Regions from separate parts of the Streptomyces sp. CA189 genome, predicted to be linked through region 3. Evidence: riboswitches for the same ligand, from Rfam matches in the RefSeq annotation. Region 3 holds a riboswitch; each other region holds the start of a gene.
What was found. A riboswitch is a leader RNA that binds a small molecule or an ion and turns the genes downstream of it on or off. The one in region 3 is predicted to bind cyclic di-AMP.
Positions count from the first base shown of each region.

Region 1: linked by a shared signal. The riboswitch ahead of AC061S_RS06190 (M23 family metallopeptidase) and the one ahead of AC061S_RS02460 (LysM peptidoglycan-binding domain-containing M23 family metallopeptidase) in region 3 are both predicted to bind cyclic di-AMP.
Region 2: linked by a shared signal. The riboswitch ahead of AC061S_RS17705 (transglycosylase family protein) and the one ahead of AC061S_RS02460 (LysM peptidoglycan-binding domain-containing M23 family metallopeptidase) in region 3 are both predicted to bind cyclic di-AMP.

Region 1 is NZ_JBWJVM010000005.1:65,149-69,402, forward strand. It holds gene AC061S_RS06180 (M16 family metallopeptidase) at 1-132, shown strand, start outside; gene AC061S_RS06185 (M16 family metallopeptidase) at 153-1,520, shown strand; cyclic di-AMP (ydaO/yuaA leader) riboswitch at 1,761-1,920, shown strand; gene AC061S_RS06190 (M23 family metallopeptidase) at 1,933-2,727, shown strand; gene AC061S_RS06195 (GntR family transcriptional regulator) at 2,922-3,587, shown strand; gene AC061S_RS06200 (HPr family phosphocarrier protein) at 3,873-4,154, opposite strand.
Region 2 is NZ_JBWJVM010000020.1:33,806-38,059, forward strand. It holds partial or broken gene AC061S_RS17695 (cytochrome P450) at 1-73, shown strand, start outside; gene AC061S_RS17700 (LysM peptidoglycan-binding domain-containing protein) at 217-1,347, shown strand; cyclic di-AMP (ydaO/yuaA leader) riboswitch at 1,624-1,795, shown strand; gene AC061S_RS17705 (transglycosylase family protein) at 1,798-2,502, shown strand; gene eno (phosphopyruvate hydratase) at 2,870-4,162, shown strand.
Region 3 is NZ_JBWJVM010000002.1:50,648-54,901, forward strand. It holds gene AC061S_RS02450 (aspartate aminotransferase family protein) at 1-213, shown strand, start outside; gene AC061S_RS02455 (tyrosine-protein phosphatase) at 313-1,134, opposite strand; cyclic di-AMP (ydaO/yuaA leader) riboswitch at 1,469-1,665, shown strand; gene AC061S_RS02460 (LysM peptidoglycan-binding domain-containing M23 family metallopeptidase) at 1,668-2,678, shown strand; gene AC061S_RS02465 (winged helix DNA-binding domain-containing protein) at 2,745-3,899, shown strand; gene AC061S_RS02470 (SDR family oxidoreductase) at 3,951-4,254, opposite strand, start outside.

The DNA.
Region 1 (4,254 bases), on a different contig from region 3:
GCCGAGGAGGTGCAGGCCGTGGCCGCGGCCCGACTGCGCCCCGACAACCGCGCGGTGCTCGTCTACGAGCCGATCGCGGCTGATGACATCGAAGAGACCGACGCGAGCGAGAACGAGGGGGCGGAGCAGTGAGCGACACCGCAGCCGTCACGATGACCTTCCACCCGCGCCCCGAGGCCGGCGAGCCGCAGCCGTGGGCCTTCCCGGCCCCCGAGCGCGGGGTACTGGCCAACGGCCTGACCCTGCTGCGCTGCCACCGCCCGGGCCAGCAGGTGGTGGCGGTCGAGATCAACCTCGCCGCCCCGCTCGACGCGGAGCCCGAGGGCCTCGACGGCGTGGCCACGATCATGGTCCGCGCCCTGTCCGAGGGCACCGACAAGCGCTCCGCCGAGGACTTCGCCGCCGAGCTGGAGCGCTGCGGCGCCACCCTCGACGCGCACGCCGACCACCCCGGCCTGCGGGTCTCCCTCGAGGTCCCGGCCTCCCGCCTGCACAAGGCGCTGGGCCTGGTCGCCGAGGCGCTGCGCACGCCGGCCTTCGCCGAGGCCGAGGTCGACCGCCTGGTGCGCAACCGGCTCGACGAGATCCCGCACGAGAGCGCCAACCCGCAGCGCCGTGCCGCCAAGCAGCTCTCGAAGGAGCTCTTCCCGGCCTCCCTGCGGATGTCCCGCCCGCGTCAGGGAACCGAGGAGACGGTCGCCCGCATCGACTCCGCGGCCGTACGGGCCTTCTACGAGGCCCACGTGCGCCCCGCGACCGCCACCGCGGTGGTCGTCGGCGACCTGACCGGCATCGAACTGGACGCCGTCCTTGCCGACACCCTGGGCGCGTGGACCGGTGACACCACCGCCCCGCGTCCGGTTCCGCCGATCACCGCCGACGACACGGGCCGCGTGGTCATCGTGGACCGGCCCGGCGCGGTCCAGACGCAGTTGCTGATCGGCCGCATCGGCGCGGACCGGCACGACCGGGTCTGGGCGCCCCAGGTGCTCGGCACGTACTGCCTGGGCGGCACCCTCACGTCCCGGCTGGACAAGGTGCTGCGCGAGGAGAAGGGGTACACGTACGGCGTGCGCGCCTTCGGCCAGGTGCTGCGCTCCACGGCCGACGGCAAGGGCGCCTCGATGCTGGCCATCAGCGGCTCGGTGGACACCCCGAACACCGGCCCGGCCCTGGACGACCTCTGGACGGTGCTGCGCACCCTCGCGCAGGGCGGCCTGACCGACGCCGAACGGGACGTGGCCGTGCAGAACTTGGTGGGCGTGGCCCCGCTGAAGTTCGAGACGGCGGCCTCCGTCGCGGGCACGCTCGCCGACCAGGTCGAGCAGGAGCTTCCGGACGACTACCAGGCGCAGTTGTACGCGCGGCTCGCCGAGACCGGGACGGTGGAGGCCACTTCGGCGGTCGTCAGCGCCTTCCCGGTGGACCGCCTGGTCACGGTCCTGGTCGGCGACGCCTCGCAGATCGCAGAGCCGGTGCGGGCCCTCGGGATCGGCGAAGTGACCGTGGTCGCCAACTGACCCTCCGTTGACTGTCGGCGGGTTGCCAACTGGCCCGCCGCACAAGGAGGCTCCGGCAAGGGACTCCGGCGGCTTGCCCGTCGGAGTCCCTTTTGTCTTTTCTATTCCTTTAGTCGTGTGGTTGCTTGTATGTGGTGTGGCGTACGCAACAAAATGGCGTGTCTGTTTGGCGATTGACTGATGATCCGCCTAGCGTCGGCCGTGCTGTTCGTCAGTTGTAACCGCCGCATCCGCGGCACCGGACAGCAATCGCCGAGTCCCCGTCAGGCGCGAGCCTGGGGAGCCGGGGACCCACTTGTGTCCCTGGGGTGAATCGGACCGCCTCGCAAGAGGGGGCCCGTAGGAGACCTTCCTGCTCCGAACCCGTCAGCTAACCCGGTAGGCGAGAGGGAAGGAAAGGATCAGCCCCTTCATGGCGTTTGGCAGTAGTGCCGCCGGCAAGCACCGTGGTTCGAGCCGTATGAGCCGCAGGACCGCCGGCTACGCCGGCATAGCCGCCCTCGCCGCCACCGGCGTCGTCGGCTCCCTGGCGGGTCCCGCGTTCGCCGCGGACAATTCCCCCTCCTTCGAGGACACCGGCAGCCTCAACACCATCGTGGTGGCCGACGAGCTCGCCGGTGACGTCGAGGCCCAGGCCCACTCCCAGCAGCGCGCCGCCGAGGCCGCCGCCGCCAAGGCGCAGGCCGAGGCCGACGCCAAGCAGCGGGCCGCCGAGGCCAAGGCGAAGGCCGAAGCCCAGGCCAAGGCCGAGCGCGAGGCCGCCGAGCGCGCCGCCCGCGAAGAGGAGCGCAAGCGCCTCAACACCTTCGTCTCCCCGATCGACGGCTCCTACGTCAGCACGCAGTACCACGCGGGCGGCGCCATGTGGTCCTCCGGCAGCCACACCGGCATCGACTTCCACGCCGACTCCGGCACCTCGGTGCGCTCGGTCGGCCTGGGCACCGTGATCGAGGCCGGCTGGGGCGGCGCGTACGGCAACAACGTCGTCATCAAGCACGCCGACGGCACGTACACCCAGTACGGCCACCTGTACTCGGTGAGCGTCCGGGCCGGCCAGCAGGTCGCCCCGGGCCAGCAGATCGGCCTCTCGGGCAACACCGGCAACTCCAGCGGCGCGCACCTGCACTTCGAGGCCCGCACCGGCGCCGACTACGGCTCGGACATCAACCCGGTCGCGTACCTGCGCTCGCACGGCGTCACCCTCTGACCCCACCGTCGCACCGCACGACTTCCGCGAAGGCCCCGGCTCTCTTCGAGCCGGGGCCTTCGTGCTTGATGTTTCGCGCTTCGTGCTTCGCGTTGTGTGAATGTTTCGTATTTCCGGCCGTCCTCGGAAATTATCGTGTGTTGCAATAGAGTCGCAACGCGCACAGCCATACGAAAAAGGCGGAGGTTCCGGTCTTGCGTATTCCCGCGCACACGGTATGCACAGCGATCCGCGATGACATCGTCTCCGGGGTGTTCGGGCCCGGCAGCCGGCTGACCGAGGAGGTACTGGCCCGCCGTTACGGAGTCTCGCGGGTCCCGGTGCGCGAGGCGCTGCGCACGCTGGAGTCCGAGGGGTTCGTGACCACCCGCCGGCACGCGGGCGCCTGTGTGGCCGAGCCGACCGAGCAGGAGGCGGCCGACCTCCTGGAGCTGCGGATGCTGCTGGAGCCCCTCGCGGCCGCCCGGGCGGCCCGGCGGCGCAGCGAGGCCCACCTCAAGGTGCTGCGCGGGCTGGTCAGGCTGGGCCAGGAGCGGGCCAGGAGGGGCCAGGGGGAGGATCTGCGCTCCCTGGGCGGCTGGTTCCACGAGACGCTCTCCCAGGCCTCGGGCAGCCCCGGGCTGATCGCGCTGCTCACCCAGATGCGCCACAAGGTGGCCTGGATGTACGTGGTGGAGGCCCCGGTGCGGCCCGTGGAGTCCTGGGCCGAGCACGGCGCGATCGTGGACGCGGTGGCCCGGGGCGACGCCGAGCGGGCCCGGGCGCTGACCGCGGCGCACGTGGACCGGGCGGCGGGGGCGCACCGGATGCGCGTGAGGACTTTGCAACCTGCAGTAAACACGGCGAGCGTTCCGCATTAACAAACGCCGTATACAAAGGTGGGATATCCGGGCCGGGTCATAATGTCCGCGCCGGACGCCATTCCGCCTGAATTCGGTCCACCGGAATCGAGTGTTTCGGAAAGTGTGCCGGAAAGTGCGGTGCGCGTATTTCCGCCCGTGTGGATGGGGCGATGCGTCGATGAGGCGGCGGCCGACCGGCATTTCGCGCGAAAAGCAGCGAAGCCGTTGCCCTCGACCGTGGTGGCCGGGGGCAACGGCTTCGCCGTGCAAGTCCTGCGAGTCCTGCGGGTCGAACCCGAAGGGTCAGACGGTCTCGGGGAGCTCCTCGAGACCCTCGGCGACCAGCTTCGCGAGGCGGTCCAGTGCGGCCTCGGCGCCGTCGGCCTCGGACGAGAGGACGATCTCCTCGCCGCCCTGGGCGCCCAGGCCCAGAACCGCCAGCATGGAGGCGGCGTTGACGGGGTCGCCGCCGGCCTTCGCGATGGTCACCGGGACGCCGGAAGCGGTCGTCGCGCGGACGAAGATCGAGGCGGGACGAGCGTGCAGGCCCTCGGCCCAGCCGACGTTGACGCGGCGCTCTGCCATGGTGATGCCCTTCAGGTTCTTACGGTTGTCTAGACCAGTCTCTCACGACGTCCGGAATGGTCGAGCCGACCTTCGGCCCGAGTTTCCCGCCATTCGACCT
Region 2 (4,254 bases), on a different contig from region 3:
CGGGCTCATCATGCGGGGGCTGCGGACGCTCCCGGTCCGCTTCACCGCCGAAATCACCCACCAAAACGCCTGAAACCGGCCTGACCGGAAGTCAGTTCGCTGCCCAAACTTGTGACCGGCGTTCGAAGGCCGCTAGGTTCTGCCGTTACCCCGCCGTTATGCGAAAGGTGCAGCCTCATGCGTTCCGGGAACGGCCGCCACAGACGCCCCCGACAAGTGCCCGCACTTGTCGTCACCGCCGGAGTCACCGGCACCGCCCTCGCCCTGCCGCTGCTCGCCGCCACCGGCGCGAGCGCCGCGGAGACCTCCACGTGGGACAAGGTCGCCGAGTGCGAGAGCGGCGGTACGTGGAGCGCCAACTTCGGCAGCGGCTCGTACGGCGGGCTGCAGTTCAGCCAGGAGCAGTGGAGGAAGGCCGGCGGGCTCGACTTCGCCGAGCGCGCCGACCTCGCCAGCCGCTCCCAGCAGATCGCCGTGGCCGAACGGGTCCTGGCCTCCCAGGGCCCCCAGGCGTGGCCGCTGTGCGGGGTGCCGGCCGGTCTGACGCAGGACGCGCCCGCCGCCGAGGTGGACCCGGGCCTGCCCGCCGGATCCGGGTCCGTCGCCCCCACTCCGTCCCGCCCGGACGACGCCGTGCCCCACACGGGCTCGGGCAAGCCGTCCACGGACTTCGGGGCCCCGACGCAGCAGGGCCCGGCCCCGTCGGACTCGCCGCTGCCCGACTATCCGATCGGCGTGCCCGGCGAACTGCCCGTCATGCCCTCGCCGGACCTCCAGGCGCCGCCTCCCGGACTCCCGGGCGACCCGACGGCTCCCACGAGCCCGGTGGACCCCACCGCCCCCGTGGCCCCGGCCACTCCGGCGGACCCCACGGCTCCGGCGCCGCCGTCCGCGGACCCGACCGCACCGGTGGACCCGACGGCTCCGGCGAACCCGAACGACCCGGGCGACCCCACGAAGCCGACGAACCCGGGTAATTCGGAGAACCAAGCCAACCCGACCAATCCGGTCAACCCGCTCAACCCGGTCAACCCGGTTGATCCCACCGCCCCGACGGCTCCGGCCGCACCCGGCGAATCCACCGCCCCGAGCGCCCCGGCTGCCCCCGGCGCGGCCGAGGGCAGCGGCAAGCACCGCGGCCCGGCCGCCGTCGAAACGCCCGCCGCGCCTGACGCCGCGTCGGACCCGACGTACACCGTGAAGGCGGGCGACAGCCTCATCGCGATCGCGGACGCCAACGGAGTGAAGGGCGGCTGGAAGGGGCTCTACGAGGCCAACGAGCAGGTCATCGGCGGCGATGCGGACCTGATCAAGCCTGGTCAGAACCTGGATCTAACGCATCAATAAGGGCACTTAAGGCGCCCGGAACCGGCTGATTGTCCGTTTTCTGTAAGTGAGACATGTGTCTCTCTGGGTCAACTGGCGTGTCCGGTCCGGAGGGTTCTGCAAACCCCGCTCTCACCTGCGCAAACACCCTTTGGGGGAGCGCAAGTAGGCACTGTTTCCCCCCGATGTCCCTCGTTGAACATCGGGGGGAGACCTGTCTACCTTCTGAATCGCTCGCCACCGCGGGCTCCTTCGACCGCATCGCCGAATCCTGCCGGCGGACGGAGGGAACACTCGTCGCGTAAAGCGCCGAAGGCAGGAGCGGGGGAACCAAGGTAGGCGCCGGAACCGGCCGTTGAGAGACGGTCACGGAACCGGCTAGGGGTTAAGCCAAGCGCTAGGTCGCTCGGCCGGGCACTCACTCGCCCGAACCCGACAGCTCACCTCGTAGGCGTCGGTGAGGAGAACTCCATGCTGCTTTCGGGCAAGGGCAAGCACCGTCGCGGCTCCAAGGCCGTCCGCATCGTCACGCTCGCCGGTGTCGCCGGTGCCGTCGTCGCGGCACCGCTGATGGCCGCGGGCACCGCCTCGGCCGCGACCGCTTCCGAGTGGGACCGCGTCGCCTCGTGCGAGTCCGGCGGCAACTGGTCCATCAACACGGGCAACGGCTACTACGGCGGCCTGCAGTTCTCGTCCTCCACGTGGGCCGCGTACGGCGGCAAGGCGTACGCCTCGCAGGCCAACCAGGCCTCCAAGTCGCAGCAGATAGCCATCGCCGAGAAGGTCCTCAAGGGCCAGGGCAAGGGCGCCTGGCCGTCCTGTGGCGTGGGCCTGTCGAACTCCTCCTACACCGGCGGCTCGGCGGAGACTCCGGCCAAGCCGAAGACCCAGCCGAAGCCCGCGCCGAAGCAGGAGAAGAAGGCCGAGCCGAAGAAGGAGACCAAGCGCGTCGAGGCTCCGACCACCCGCTCCGACCGTCCGGCCGCCGCCGCGCCGAAGACCGAAGCCCCCAAGACGGGCAACGGCTCCTACGAGGTCAAGTCCGGCGACACGCTGGGCGCGATCGCCGACGCGAACAACGTGTCCGGTGGCTGGGAGAAGCTCCACGAGCTCAACAAGGACATCGTCTCGGACGCCGACCTGATCTTCCCGGGCCAGAAGCTGAAGCTCAGCTGAACCCGAAGGTGAGGCCGGAGCTGAACCCCGGCTGAAACCTGTGAGAACGGTCGTGGCCGCTTTTGCGACACGCAGTAGTTCCACACCTAGTTCCACACCTAGCTCCACCACGCAATCCCACCGCCCGGCGCGCAACCCCCTTCGCGCCGGGCGGTGCTGTGTGCGGGTGCCTCCGGCCTGACGGAGCCTCCGGAAAGCCGATGATCAAGGGCCCTATGTCCTGTAAGAGGGGCATTCAGGCCCTTTTTCGTCCCAGGACCCGGGCGGTCGGCTGGCCGAGTGCCCAGAGGCGGTTAGGCTCTAAGCGGCAAGGCCATCCCACGGCCTGACACGCCACCGCACACCCAGCGTCACATCCCAGAAGGAGATGCTCGTGCCGTCCATCGACGTCGTCGTAGCCCGGGAAATCCTGGACTCCCGAGGCAACCCCACGGTCGAGGTCGAGGTGGGCCTCGACGATGGCAGCACCGGCCGTGCTGCAGTCCCGTCCGGCGCCTCCACCGGAGCGTTCGAAGCCGTTGAGCTCCGTGACGGTGACCCCAACCGCTACATGGGCAAGGGCGTAGAGAAGGCCGTCCTCGCCGTCATCGAGCAGCTCGGCCCGGAGCTCGTCGGCTACGACGCCACCGAGCAGCGCCTGATCGACCAGGCGATGATCGACCTGGACGCCACCGAGAACAAGGGCTCCCTGGGCGCCAACGCCATCCTCGGTGTCTCCCTCGCCGTCGCGCACGCCGCGTCCGAGGCCTCCGACCTCCCGCTGTTCCGCTACCTCGGCGGTCCGAACGCGCACCTGCTGCCCGTTCCGATGATGAACATCCTGAACGGTGGGTCGCACGCCGACTCCAACGTCGACATCCAGGAGTTCATGATCGCCCCGATCGGCGCGGAGTCCTTCTCCGAGGCCCTTCGCTGGGGTGCCGAGGTCTACCACACCCTCAAGAAGGTCCTGCACACCAAGGGCCTCTCCACCGGTCTGGGCGACGAGGGCGGCTTCGCGCCGAACCTCGAGTCGAACCGCGCCGCGCTGGACCTCATCGTCGAGGCCATCAAGCAGGCCGGCTACGTCCCGGGCACCCAGATCGCGCTCGCGCTCGACGTCGCCGCGTCCGAGTTCTACAAGGACGGCAACTACGAGTTCGAGGGCAAGTCCCGCTCGGCCGCCGAGATGACCGACTACTACGCCGAGCTCGTCGAGGCGTACCCGCTGGTCTCCATCGAGGACCCGCTGTTCGAGGACGACTGGGCCGGCTGGAAGACCCTCACCGACCGCCTGGGCGCCAAGGTCCAGATCGTCGGCGACGACCTCTTCGTCACCAACCCCGAGCGTCTCGCCCGCGGCATCGAAGAGGGCTCGGCGAACGCCCTGCTCGTCAAGGTGAACCAGATCGGTTCGCTGACCGAGACCCTGGACGCCGTCGAGATGGCCCAGCGCAACGGTTTCAAGTGCATGATGTCGCACCGCTCCGGTGAGACCGAGGACGTCACCATCGCCGACCTCGCGGTCGCCGTGAACTGCGGCCAGATCAAGACCGGCGCCCCGGCCCGCTCGGACCGCGTCGCCAAGTACAACCAGCTGCTGCGCATCGAGGAGATCCTCGACGACGCCGCGGTGTACGCGGGCCGCAGCGCGTTCCCGCGGTTTCGCCCTGCGAACTGATCGAACACAGTAAGGGCTGATCAGTCCTTTAGGGTGCAAGCCTCCCTACGTCCCCGCACTCGGTCCCGTACCGTGTGCGGGGACGTAGTGCG
Region 3 (4,254 bases):
GTGCCGCTGCTGCAGAAGCACCGGATCCTCACGCAGGTCTCCGGCGACCACCTGGAAGTGATCAAGCTGATCCCGCCGCTGATCGTGGACGAGGCGGACGTCGACCGGTTCGTCGGCGCCTTCCGCGCGGTCATGGACGAGGCCCACGGCGGCGGCGCGCTGATGTGGGATTTCGGCCGGACGTTGGTGAGGCAGGCCGTCGCCAACCGTTGAACCGACTGCTGGGCCGACTGCTGGGCCGACCGCTGAACCGACCGCTGGGCCGGCGGCCCGGCAGTCGGCCCGGCGGCAGTCGGCCCGCCTCGTGGGGCGTCAGTCCAGCAGCCGGTCGCGGAGCCTGCCGAGGGTCTCGGGCGTGAGTCCGAGGCCGTCGGCGAGGTAGCGCTCCACACCGCCCCACTCCTCGTCGATGGCGTCGAAGGCCGTGGTCAGATACGGGGCGCGGGCGTCGAAGAGCGGGGCGAGCAGCTCCATCACCTCGGGGGCGCGGGCCTCGGGCGAGTCGCTGCCGCGGCGGACCCGGTAGCGGTTGTGCGGGGCGTTCGACTCCAGGTAGTCCGCGACGATCGCCTCCCGCTCGACGCCCAGCGCGAGCAGGGTGACGGCGATCGACAGGCCGGCCCGGTCCTTCCCGGCGGCGCAGTGCATGAGGGCCGGGACGCTGTCCTCGGCGAGCGCGTGCACGACCCGGCTGTGCTCGGCCGTACGGGTCCGGATCATCGTCCGGTACGAACGGGACATCCGCGCGGCGGCCTTGCCCCCGCCCAGGATCTCGCGGAGCTGCGCCAGATCCCCTTCGCGGACCATCTTCCAGAACTCCCGGCCGTCGGCCGGATCCGACAGCGGAATGCCGACGTTGCGCACACCGGGCAGCTCCACGTCCGGACCCTCCAGGGCGTGGTCGGCGCCGTTGCGGAAGTCGAAGACGGTGTGCAGTCCGAGCGACCCGAGGAATTCCGCGTCGCTTTCGGTGGCATGCGCCAGATGTCCGCTTCGGAACAGTCGTCCCGACTTGACCCTTCGGCCGTCCACGGTCGGCAACCCGCCCACGTCACGGAAGTTGCGCACTCCGGTCAGCGCCGACTCGGCCGGTACCGGATCGGTGTGGGGGCTCTGGGGTATCTGCTGGGTCACAGGGGCTCCTCCGTGTCGTCCGTGTCGTCCGTGCGGTCGTCGCCGCGCGTGTCCGAATTGCGCTACTTGCTGACAACTTGCCATAGCGAGAGGCGAGATCGGACACCTCCCCGTGAGCCAGATCATACGGTGACCGTGAGTGCCTGATCACGAATGGCGAATTCCCCTGTCGGGACGGCTGTTGGGGGTGGGGAATGGACGGAGGGTGACCGGAATTCCGTCGGTCCATCATCCCTGGGAATCCATCGAGGAATTCGGGACTTGTTCCGTGCGGGCAGGCTCGATTACCTTCGCGATCGATCCGGATGGACCGCCTAATCCTGCCGCCGTCCGGAAACCTCACCCGACTATTCACGCGCGCGGCAGGAGCGGGGGAACCAGGTAAGCCGCTGTTCCGGAGCTCCTTCGGGATCTTTACAACGGGACAGCTCGGGGTGAAGCCGTGCATGTGCTGTTCACCGGCACATACACCGCCGGACATCTCCAGTCCGAACCCGACAGCTCACCTCGCAGGCGTCGGAGAGGAATTCGCCATGTCCGGAACGGGTAAGCACCGCCGTCCCAAGTCCCGCTCGATATCCCGCGGGTTCGCCGCCGCGGGCACCGGTGGCGCGGCTCTCGCGCTTCCGCTGCTCGGCGCCACCGGCGCCCACGCTGCGGGCGCCCCGACCGCCGCGACCGCCGCCGCTCCGGTCCAGGCTCCGCAGGCCGTGGCCGCGCAGGCTGTGGCTTCGCAGGCCGTGGCCGCCCTCCAGGCGGCGCCGGCCGCCGCGCAGGGCGCCCCCGCCGTCTACACCGTGGTGGCGGGTGACTACCTCTCCAAGATCGCCGAGCGCCAGCACCTCACCGGTGGCTGGGAGCAGCTCTACGCGGACAACCGCGAGGCCGTCGGCACCGACCCGTCGCTGATCCACCCGGGCCTGAAACTGACCCTCGGCGCGAAGGGCTCGGCTCCGGCCGCGGCGGCCGAGTCCGCGCCGGCCGAAACGCCGAAGCCGGCCAAGAAGTCCGCTTCCTCCGGTTCTTCCACTTCTAGTGATTCGTCGGATTCGTCGGATTCTTCCGATGAGGCCGCCGCGCCCGCCGCCAAGGCACCCGCCGCCAAGGCCCCGGCCAAGCAGCAGGGCGGCTCCACGTCGACCGGCTTCGTCGCCCCCGTCGGCGGCGGCCCGTCCACCGCGTACAGGACCTCCGGCGCCATGTGGTCCAGCGGCTACCACACCGGTGTCGACTTCTCCGCGAGCAGCGGCACCACCGTCAAGGCGGTCGGCGCCGGTACCGTCGTCTCCGCCGGGTGGAGCGGCTCGTACGGCAACGAGGTCGTCATCCGGCACGCCGACGGCAAGTACAGCCAGTACGCGCACCTCTCCCAGCTGTCCGTCTCGTCCGGCCAGAGCGTCACCGGCGGCCAGAGCATCGGCCTCTCCGGTTCCACGGGCAACTCGACCGGACCGCACCTGCACTTCGAGATCCGCACCGGCCCCTCGTACGGCTCGGACATCGACCCGCTGGCCTACCTCCGGTCGAAGGGCGTCAGCATCTGAATCCGAGGCGCTGTCGGAGGTGCCGGTTAGGCTGCCCGTTTCGACAGGGGACGGGACGGTCACGGCATGAAGGTCAGCGCAGGGGAGCTCAACCGCTCCACGCTCGCACGGCAGTTGCTCCTGCGGCGCGAGGTGATGGACGTCGATGACGCGGTCCGCCGGGTGGTCGCCCTGCAGGCGCAGCACGCGGCCTCGCCCTATCTCGCGCTGTGGAACCGGCTCGCCGGCTTCGACCCGGCAGACCTCGACGCCGCCTTCGCGGGGCGTGAGGTCGTCAAGTCGACGTTGATGCGGCTGACCCTGCACGCCGTGCACGCGGAGGACTACCGGCCCTTCCGGGAGGCCGTGCAGCCCTCCGTACGGGCCGCCCGGCTCGGGACCCGTTTCACGGACTCGGGGCTGACGGCCGAGGACGCCGACGTCCTCGTGCCGGAGCTGCTGGACTTCGCCGACCGGCCCCGTACGACCGCGGAGTGCGAGGCCTGGCTCGGACACCGGCTGGGAGCGCCGCAGCAGCCCGGAGCGTGGTGGGGGCTGCGGCAGTACGCACCCCTGCTGCACGCGCCCACCGCCGCGCCCTGGTCGTTCGGGGAGCGCCCGTCCTACGTCGCGCCCCCGAGCCGGCCGCGCACGGTACCGGCGGACCCGGAGGCGGCGGAGGAGTCCCTGCGGACGCTGGTCCTGCGCTACCTGGAGGGATTCGGGCCGGCGTCGGCGGCGGACGTGGCGCAGTTCTCCCTGGTCCAGCGGGCCAGGGTCCGCCAGGCCCTGCGCGCGCTGGAGCTCTCCGGACGGCTCGACCGGCTGACCGGGCCGGACGGCGAGGAGCTGTTCGACACCCAGGGCGCGCCGCGGCCGCAGGAGGACACGCCGGCGCCGCCCCGGCTGATGGCCATGTGGGACAGCGTGCTGCTGGCCTACGCCGACCGGAGCCGCATCGTGCCGCCGCAGTACCGCAAGCTCGTCGCGCGGATGAACGGCGACACCCTGGCGACCCTGCTGGTCGACGGCCGCGTCGCCGGAGTGTGGCGCCCGGCCGGGGCCGACGGCGGGATCGAGGCGACCGCCTTCCACCCCCTGCCGGAGGAGGTCTGGGAGGGGCTCGCGGACGAGGCCCGGGCGCTGACGGCCTTCCTGGCCGACCGCGAACCGGAGGTCTACCGGCGGTACGGCCACTGGTGGAGCAAACTGCCGAGCGCCGAGACCCGGTTGCTCGTCTGAACGTGGGGCCGGGACCGGAGGGGGGCCCGGCCCCGATGACCGCCGTGCGCATCACCAGGGCACTACGCCGGCGTCTTCGAAGAACGAGCCGGTCGGGCCGTCGTCGGGCAGGGTCGCGAGTTCGATGGCGATCGAGGCGCCCTGTTCGGGGGTGCGCACGCCGCGGAAGCCGTTGAGGTCGGTCGCGACGTAACCGGGGCAGGCCGCGTTGATCAGGATGTTCGTGCCGTTCAGCTCCCGGGCGTACTGGAGGGTGACTGCGTTCAGGAAGGTCTTCGACGGCGCGTAGGCCGCAGACACCGGACCCGTCGTCAGCTCGGCGGCGGTGCCCGACTGCCGGGTGAGGGAGCCGACA